2 regions of the Mesorhizobium sp. M0910 genome follow, and region 1 is predicted to be linked to the other one. Evidence: riboswitches for the same ligand, from Rfam matches in the RefSeq annotation. Region 1 holds a riboswitch; the other holds the start of a gene.
What was found. Region 1 has a riboswitch for S-adenosylmethionine ahead of NKH78_RS16745 (O-succinylhomoserine sulfhydrylase). Riboswitches for the same ligand answer to the same signal wherever they lie in the genome.
Positions count from the first base shown of each region.

Region 1 (4,664 bases):
GTTACCAAACGCATGACGATCGGACGCCGCATCTATGCGATGGGCGGCAATGCCAAGGCAGCCCAGCTATCGGGCATCAAGACCGAACGGCTGACGTTGATGGTGTTCATCAACATGGGCGTGCTGTCGGCACTCGGCGGCCTGATTATCGCGGCGCGCCTGGGGCAGGCGGTGCCGGCGGCGGGCCTCGGCAGCGAACTCGACGTCATCGCCGCGGTGTTCATTGGTGGCGCTTCGGCGATGGGCGGCGTCGGCCAGGTCATCGGCGCGGTGGTCGGCGGTTTCATTATGGGCGTCATGAACAACGGCATGTCGATCATGGGCGTCAATGTCGACTGGCAGCAGGTGGTCAAAGGCCTGGTGCTGCTCGGCGCCGTCGTCTTCGACGTCTACAACAAGAACAAGGCTTGAGAGGCAACCAGGAGGCATACGGGTCACATCGCGGCGCTGCCGGGCGGCGCGAAGAAGTCCCCCGAGGGACCTGACCCGCGAGCGCAATCCGGACGAAGAATTTCAACCGCGGCGTGGACAGGGTCTGAGCCGCGCCGGGCAGGGTTTGCCAAGAAGGCAGGCCGCAATTCAGAGAGGGTTACCATGCTGATCTCCCAGATCCTCGACGACGCCGAGACGATCCGCGTCGTTGCCCGCAACGGCGGCAAGACCCGCGTCATCAACGGGGCCCGCAGCGTCTATTCGCTGGCGATGGAAGCCGCGCGCACCGGCACCGGGCTTGTCGCCCTGATCGAGCGCAAGGGCTTCGGCGAAACCGTCGATCTCGATGCAGCCTACAAGAAGGGTCGGCTGCTGTCGCCGATCAACCATCCCGATCCGGCGCATCTCCATCTCACCGGCACCGGGCTGACGCATCTCGGCTCCGCCGCGACCCGCGATTCCATGCACAAGAAGCTCAGCGATGGCGGCGAGGAACAGCTGACCGATTCCATGAAGATGTTCCGCATGGGGCTGGAGGGCGGCAAGCCGGCGAAGGGCCAGATCGGCGTGCAGCCCGAATGGTTCTACAAGGGCAACGGTACCATGGCAGTGGCGCCCGGCGCGGCGCTCATGTCGCCCGCCTTCGCCCAGGATGCCGGCGAGGAGCCGGAAATCGCCGGAATCTATGTGATCGGCGACGACGGCGCCCCGTTCCGCGTCGGCTTCACGCTGTCGAACGAGTTTTCCGACCACGTCACCGAGCGCGTGAATTATCTCTTCCTCGCCCATTCGAAACTGCGCAACGCCTCGTTCGGGCCGGAGATCCTGATCGGCGACCTGCCGTCCGACATTCGCGGCGCTTCACGCATCCTGCGCCACGGCAAGCTGCTTTGGGAAAAGCCGTTCCTGTCGGGCGAGGCGAACATGTCGCACACCATTGGCAATCTCGAGCATCACCACTTCAAATACTCGGCCTTCCGCCAGCCGGGCGACGTGCATGTGCACATGTTCGGCACGGCGACGCTGTCCTTCGCCGACGGCATCAGGACCGAGGCCGGTGACGTATTCGAAATCGAGGCGCAGGATTTCGGCCTGCCGCTGCGCAACCCGCTTGAAATCGAGCAGCCGGTGAAGGTGGCGGTGAAGGCGCTTTGAGGCGTCGATGACAGCGTGATCTCCCCCCTCGTGGGGGAGATTGGCAGTTCCAAACTCATCGCGCGGCGCGGAAATGCTTGGACAGTTTCAGGCCCTGCGCCTGATAGTTCGAGCCGAGATCTGTGCCGTAGAGTGCCTGCGGCCGTTTCAGCATATGCTCGTAGACCAACCGTCCGACGATCTGGCCGTGGTCGAGGATGAACGGCACTTCGTGGCTACGCACCTCGAGCACCGCCCGGCTGCCGGTGCCGCCCGACGCCGAATGGCCGAAACCCGGGTCGAAGAAACCGGCATAATGGACGCGGAACTCGCCGACCAGCGGGTCGAAAGGCGTCATTTCGGCGGCGTAGAGTGGCGGCACATGCACCGCCTCGCGCGACACCAGAATATAGAATTCGTCCGGATCGAGCACCAGCTCGCCGGCACCGCTCTTGTAGAGCGGCTCCCAGAAATCGACGACATCCTGCGCGGCGCGCTTGTCGACGTCGACCAGGCCGGTGTGGTGCTTGCCGCGATAGCCGACCAGCCCGTCCTTGTCGCCGTCGAGATCGATCGACAGCGCGATTCCCCCGCCTGAGATGTTGGGTGGTTCGGTGGCGACCAACATTTCGGCGCGGTGCAACTCGTGCAGCTCGCTTTCCGACAAGAGCGCATTGCCGGTGCGGAACCTGATCTGCGACAGCCGCGAGCCGGTCCGCACGATGATCGGGAAAGTGCGCGGGCTGACCTCCAGATAGAGCGGGCCTTCATAGCCGGCGGCGATCTTGTCGAACTCGTGGCCACGGTCGGTCATTACCCGGGTGAAGATATCGAGCCGTCCAGTCGAGCTTTTCGGGTTGGCGGAGGCGGAAATATGGGCGGGCAGCGCCAGGCTTTCGAGCAGCGGCACGATGTAGACGCAGCCGGTTTCCAGCACCGCACCTTCGGCGAGGTTGATCTCGTGCAGCTTCAGCCGGTTGAGCTTGTCGACAACCCTGTGGTCCGGGCCGGGCAAGAAGGAAGCACGCACTCGCCATGCCTTGTCGCCGAGCCTGAGGTCAAGGCTGGCCGGCTGGATCTGATCGGCATCGAGCATGCGCGGCGATTTCAGCGCGCCCGTCTGGAACAGCTCGGAAATATGCTGATCGGGAAGAATGCCTGTCTGCCGCAAGGGTCTGGCTCCGTTCGAAGGCCGGGCGAGGTCTTGTTCTGTCGCAGGTCCGACCGTGGACGCCTTTGGCACCTGCTTGGTACAACCCTCTTAATCATGCCGGCAATTGACGCAAGCGTGGCGCGGGTCTAAAGCTCGTTATCCCGTGGTGATTTGGCCGGTCGGCTTGCAGCCACGTTAAACAAGTCGCTAAAGGACCGTCGGGCCGCAAGGCCATATGGACCGGTTGCGACTTTCGCGGCCGGTTTTTTGTTGTTTGGACCAATTTTGGTGTTTGGATGGAATGATGACCAAGAAGCGCGATTGGAAGCCTCAGACCGCACTCGTGCATGCCGGGACGCTGCGTTCCGGCTTCGGCGAGACCTCCGAGGCGATGTATCTCACCCAAGGCTATGTCTACGAGACGGCGCAAGCGGCGGAGGCCCGCTTCAAGGGCGAGGAGCCGGGCTTCATCTATTCGCGCTATGCCAATCCGACGGTCGACATGTTTGAGAAACGCATGTGCGCGCTGGAAGGAGCCGAGGACGCGCGCGCCACGGCATCCGGCATGGCGGCGGTGACGGCAGCACTGCTGTGTAGCGCCAAGGCGGGCGACCATATCGTGGCGGCGCGCGCGCTGTTCGGCTCCTGCCGCTGGGTGATCGAGACGCTGGCGCCGAAATACGGCATTGAGGCAACGCTGGTCGACGGCACCGACATCGCCAATTGGGAAAAGGCGGTCAAGCCAAACACCAAACTGTTTTTCCTGGAAAGCCCTACCAATCCAACGCTAGAGGTAGTCGACATTGCCGCCGTGGCGGCACTTGCCAATTCGATCGGCGCCAGGCTGATCGTCGATAATGTCTTCGCTACGCCCTTGCAGCAGAAACCCCTGCAGCTCGGCGCCCACATCGTCGTCTATTCGGCCACGAAGCATATTGACGGCCAGGGGCGTTGTCTTGGCGGCATCGTTCTGTCGGACAAGAAATGGATCGACGAGAACCTGCATGACTATTTCCGCCACACCGGCCCCAGCCTCTCGCCCTTCAATGCCTGGACGCTGCTGAAAGGCCTGGAGACGCTGCCGCTACGCGTACGCCAGCAGACGGAAAGTGCCGGCCGCATCGCGGATTTCCTGGCCGAGCGCCCGCAAATCGCCCGCGTCATCTATCCCGGCCGCGCCGACCACCCGCAAGCGGCCGTGGTCAAGAAGCAGATGTCGGGCGGCTCGACGCTGATTTGCTTCGATGTGAAGGGCGGCAAGCAGGCGGCCTTTGCCTTCCAGAACACACTCGACGTCGTGCTGATTTCCAACAATCTCGGCGACGCCAAGAGCCTGATCACCCATCCGGCGACGACCACACACAAGAACTTGACTGATGAAGCCCGCGCCGAGCTCGGCATCGGACCGGGAACGCTCAGGCTGTCGGTCGGCCTTGAGGACGCCGACGACCTGCTCGAAGACATCGAGCAGGCACTGAGAGTTGCCGGATAAGGGCTGGCCGAACAGAGGCAGCGGGGACGTGCCGATCAGGCGCCGGACGGGGTCTCTTCCAGCTCCGCGACAGTCTTCGTCTGGATAGTCATCACGTTGCCGCGCCAGTCGATGGCGCCGCTCAGCCATCCGCGCGCCCAAACGACGGGAAGCATCAGGTCTCGTGCCATCATCGCCGGGATCGTGCGCGGCGACAGGTGCCATCCCTTGGTCGAGGCCAAGGCGCATTCCGGCAGGTAGGCCGCGACCAGCACGGCGATGGCGGTTGCCGGCAGGCTGACGCCGGCGTCAGCCGCGGCGATCAGTGCAAGCACTAGCGGCGGTGCCGCGCCGATCAGGATTTCGGGGGCAAAGAACAGTGCAAAGGTGACGCGGCGCAGCCGCGCCCAGCGCGCCTGCCGCGACCAGATCTCGCCAAGCGTGCGCCGGCCGAGCGGCTGTTCGAAGGGAGAG
Region 1 is NZ_JAMYNZ010000006.1:140,252-144,915, forward strand. Features, by position in the region: gene mmsB (multiple monosaccharide ABC transporter permease) at 1-411, shown strand, start outside; gene araD1 (AraD1 family protein) at 595-1,587, shown strand; gene NKH78_RS16740 (2'-deoxycytidine 5'-triphosphate deaminase) at 1,643-2,737, opposite strand; SAM riboswitch at 2,873-2,950, shown strand; gene NKH78_RS16745 (O-succinylhomoserine sulfhydrylase) at 3,021-4,211, shown strand; gene NKH78_RS16750 (ceramide glucosyltransferase) at 4,247-4,664, opposite strand, start outside.

Region 2 (4,664 bases), on a different contig from region 1:
GCAAAACCGGCATCCGGTCCCGACTTTTCGGTGCCGGCCAAAGGATGGCCGGGGATGAAGTGCACGCCATCAGGCACATGCGGCTGCATCTGCGCGATCACCGATGCCTTGGTCGAGCCGACATCGGTGAGGATGGCGCCCTTCCTCAGCGCCGGCGCGATCTCCGCGGCGACGGTACCCGAAGAGCCTACCGGCACCGAAACGACGACCAGATCGGCATCGCGAACCGCCTCTTTCGCATCCGTCGTGTAGGTGTCGCCGAGGGCGAGTAGGCTCGCCCGCGCCAGCGTCGCTTCGCTGCGCGTCGAAATCGCGACTTGGCCGGCGAGCCCCTCGCGGCGGATGACGCGGGCCAGCGACGAGCCTATCAGGCCGATGCCGACCAGCGCGATCTTTTCGAACATCGGTGAGGTCATGGCGTTCTAGCTTTTCAGGAATGTCGCGAGTGCGGCGACAACGCCGCGGTTGGCCTCTTCGGTGCCGATGCTCATGCGCAGCGCGTTCGGAAAACCGTAGCCGGAAACGCGCCGCAATATGTAGCCGCGCGCACTGAGGTAGTCGTCGGCGGCCGCCGCCGAATGCTTTTTCTCCTCGGGAAAGTGGATAAGGATGAAATTGCCGACACTCGGCGTCACCCGCAGCCCGAGCCCGCTTAATTGCTCGGTCAGCCATGCCAGCCAGGTCTCGTTATGCGCCACGCTGCGCTCGATATGGACGCGGTCGCGGATCGCCGCGATACCGGCCTCGATAGCAGTCGCATTGACGTTGAAAGGCCCGCGCACGCGGTTGATCGCGTCGATGATATGCATCGGCGCATACATCCAGCCGATCCGCGCCCCGCCCAGGCCCAATTTGGAGAAAGTGCGGGTCATGACCACGTTTTCCGCGCTGCCCACCAACTCGACGCCGGCTTCATAGTCGTTGCGCCGGACATATTCGGCGTAAGCGGCATCCAGCACCAGAAGCACGTTTCGCGGCAGGCCGGCATGCAGGCGGCGCACCTCCTGGAACGGCACGTAGGTGCCGGTTGGATTGTTGGGATTGGCAAGGAAGATGATCCTGGTACGCGGCGTCACCGCGGCAAGGATTGCATCGACATCGGCGCGTTCATCGGTCTCCTTGACCGTAACCGGGACGGCACCGGCCGACTGTATGTAGATCTTGTAGACCATGAAGCCGTGTTCGGTGATGATCGCTTCGTCGCCGGGTGCGAGGTAGGTCTGCGCCAGCAGGCCCAGAATCTCGTCGGAGCCGTTGGAACAGACGATGTTCGCCGGGTTGAGCCCGTGCACCTCGGCGATCGCTTCCCTCAGGCGCCTGGCGCTGCCGTCGGGATAGACCGCGAGCTTGTCGGCGACCGCGCGCGCGGCCTCTATCGCCTTTGGCGAAGGGCCGAGCGGGTTCTCGTTCGACGACAATTTATGGACCTTGGCGACACCTTCAGGCGCCGCGCTCTTGCCGGGCACATAGGCTTCGATGTCCATGATGCCGGCGCGGGGCCTTGGACGTGTCTGATCCGGTATCTGGCTCATTCCATGAAATCCGTCGAGATTGCCTCCATCCGGAGGCCGCAGCGGAAATACAAGCCGTGGCCCGGAATGTCGAGGGGCGGCAATTCGGGATCAAGAACTTGCCGTTGACGAAGCCATGCGTCGGTCCTAGAAGAGCAGCGAAAGTCCCGTGGTGATTTGGCCGGTCGGCTTGCAGCCACGTTAAACAACTTGCTAAAGGGCCGTTTGCATCTTGTAACCGGCTTTGCGAAGGCATGGCCGGTTTTTTGTTGCCTGGCTGGTTGTTGCCCAGACCGGCGGTGGACAACTGAAGGCCGGGCAAGGAGATGTGATGGTCGCTTTGCGCGCGCGAAAAACCAACAACGAGGCCGACCAGCCGTCGAGCCCGGTGTTGCGTTTCGGCGCCGACAAGCCGCTCAAGCTCGACGCCGGCACGCTGCTGTCGCCCTTCCAGATTGCCTACCAGACCTATGGCACGCTCAACGACGCGCGCTCCAACGCCATCCTCGTCTGCCATGCGCTGACCGGCGACCAGCATGTCGCCAACACCAATCCGGTGACCGGCAAGCCAGGCTGGTGGGAAGTGCTGATCGGCCCCGGCAAGATCATCGACACCGATCGTTTCTTCGTCATCTCGTCCAACGTCATCGGCGGCTGTCTCGGCTCCACCGGCCCCGCCTCGACCAATCCCGCCACCGCCAAGCCCTACGGGCTCGACCTGCCGATCATCACCATCCGCGACATGGTGCGCGCGCAGCTGATGCTGGTCGAGCATTTCGGTATCGAACAGCTGTTCAGCGTGCTGGGCGGCTCGATGGGCGGCATGCAGGTGCTGCAATGGGCCTCGAGCTATCCCGAGCGCGTCTTCTCGGCGCTGCCGATCGCCACCGGCGCCCGCCATTCTTCGCAGAACATCGCTTTCCACGAGGTCGGCAGGCAGGCAGTGATGGCCGACCCGGACTGGCATGGCGGCAAATACTTCGAGCACGGCAAGCGGCCGGAAAAGGGGCTGGCGGTGGCGCGCATGGCCGCTCACATCACCTATCTGTCGGAAGCAGCGCTGCACCGCAAGTTCGGCCGCAACCTTCAGGATCGCGAAGCCCTGACCTTCGGCTTCGATGCCGACTTCCAGATCGAGAGCTACCTGCGCCATCAGGGCATGACCTTCGTCGATCGCTTCGATGCCAACTCCTATCTCTACATGACCCGGGCGATGGACTATTTCGATCTCGCCGCCGACCATGGCGGCCGGTTGGCCGATGCCTTCGCCGGCACCAAGACGCGCTTCTGCCTGGTTTCGTTCACCAGCGACTGGCTGTTCCCGACCGAGGAGAGCCGCTCGGTCGTGCACGCGCTGAACGCGGCCGGCGCCTCGGTATCGTTCGTCGAGATCGAAACCGACCGTGGCCACGACGCCTTCCTGCTCGACGAGCCGGAACTGTTTGCCGCCATCAAAGGCTTCATCGCCTCGGCGGCGCGGGCCAGAGGGCTCGGCGCATGACCCCGAAAAGTTGCAGGCTTTTCGGATCAGGCTCATGCGCCAGGCAAGTGACGAGCCCATGAGCGTCAACCGCGCCCAGCGCGTCGACCTCGAGGTCGTCGCCGATCTCATCCCGCCGCAGTCGCGGGTGCTGGACGTCGGTTCCGGCGACGGCCTGCTGCTCGAATTGCTGCAGGCGACCAAGAAGGTCGACGGTCGCGGGCTGGAACTGTCGCAGCGCGGCGTCAACGAATGCGTGGCGCGCGGCCTGTCGGTCATCCAGGGCGATGCCGACAAGGATCTCCAATTCTATCCCGATAAGGGCTTCGACTTCGTCGTCTTGTCGCAGACCTTGCAGGCGACCCGCAATCCGAAATTGGTGCTCGACGAACTGCTCAGGATCGGCAACCGCGCCATCGTCTCATTCCCAAATTTCGGCCACTGGCGGGTGCGCTTTTCGCTACTGTTCAACGGCCGCATGCCGGTGACCAAGGACCTGCCCTATTCCTGGTATGACACCCCCAACATCCATTTCTGCACCATTCGCGATTTCGTCAATCTGTGCGACGAGCTTGGCGCGACGGTGGAAAAGGCGACCGCGCTCGACGCCAATGGCCAGCGGATCGGCTTCTCGATGCCGTGGTGGTTCTGGAATTTTTTCGGCCAGCAGGCGGTGTTTCTGCTGAAACGATAAGAGCCAATCGTCGCAGATCGTCCCCTTATTCGAGAACGTCGGTGGCCTTATGCGGGTGCTGGACGCCATCGACCAGGACCACGTCGGACTGAGAATTCTCGGTGCGCAGCGGCAAGATCTCCTGATAGGCGGGCGAGCGGTACCATGCGCGCGCCTGCTGCATGTCTGGAAATTCGATCATGACGAGGTGGCCCGGCCAGGTGTTTTCAACGACTTCCACCTCGCTGCCATGCACGATGAAGCGCCCGCCAAACGGCTCCAGCGTGGCATCGATCTTGTGCAGGTACTCGACGATCTGCGGCCCCGGCGTGACCTGGCGCATATGCGCGACGGCGTAGGCGGTCATGGCTGTACTCCCTGGTGGTCGAAGCCGGACAACCGGCTTGATGGGAGCAGTTTGCCGAGACCTTGCACGCAGGTCGATTACCCCCGAGGTAATGACACTGAATACAAAACCGACGCGCCTCTGCCGTTGCTGCTCCGAACAGGGCCGTGCGCGAGCCCTGCTGTCACCTGAAAAATATTTCCGCCTGGCGCCGATGATTTCCGCACGCCTGCGCTGTCCTTATCGATGAGCGCGCCTGGATGGTCCGGCGGCCGGGAACAGAGAGGTGATCCATGGGATCGTTGCAAGGTCAGAATGTTGTAGTCGTCGGAGGCAGCCGTGGGGTGGGCCGCTCCATCGCGGAGGCCGCCCTCAAGGAGAGAGCGACGGTGCTGGCCGTCGCCCGCGGAAAACAGGCCCTGGCGCAATTTGCCTGGGAGGTCTCGGGCGTGACGACGCTCGCGGTCGATGCGACGGTGGACTCCGCCCCCGATAAGGTCTTCGCCGCGCTGGAGCCGGACGTGCTGGTAATCTGCGCAGGCGCGCTGGCCCCTTCCGCGCCGGTGCACGAACAGAACTGGAAGGCGTTCTCGGCAAATTGGGACACGGACGTCAAGGCATCGTTCCTGTTTTGCCGGGCCGCTCTGCGGCGTC
Region 2 is NZ_JAMYNZ010000007.1:320,512-325,175, reverse strand. Features, by position in the region: gene NKH78_RS19925 (prephenate/arogenate dehydrogenase family protein) at 1-416, opposite strand, end outside; gene hisC (histidinol-phosphate transaminase) at 423-1,532, opposite strand; SAM riboswitch at 1,671-1,748, shown strand; gene metX (homoserine O-acetyltransferase MetX) at 1,843-3,012, shown strand; gene metW (methionine biosynthesis protein MetW) at 3,071-3,685, shown strand; gene NKH78_RS19905 (DUF1330 domain-containing protein) at 3,711-4,031, opposite strand; gene NKH78_RS19900 (SDR family NAD(P)-dependent oxidoreductase) at 4,304-4,664, shown strand, end outside.
Region 2: it holds a riboswitch for S-adenosylmethionine, as region 1 does, so the genes downstream of both, metX (homoserine O-acetyltransferase MetX) here and NKH78_RS16745 (O-succinylhomoserine sulfhydrylase) in region 1, are expected to answer to the same signal.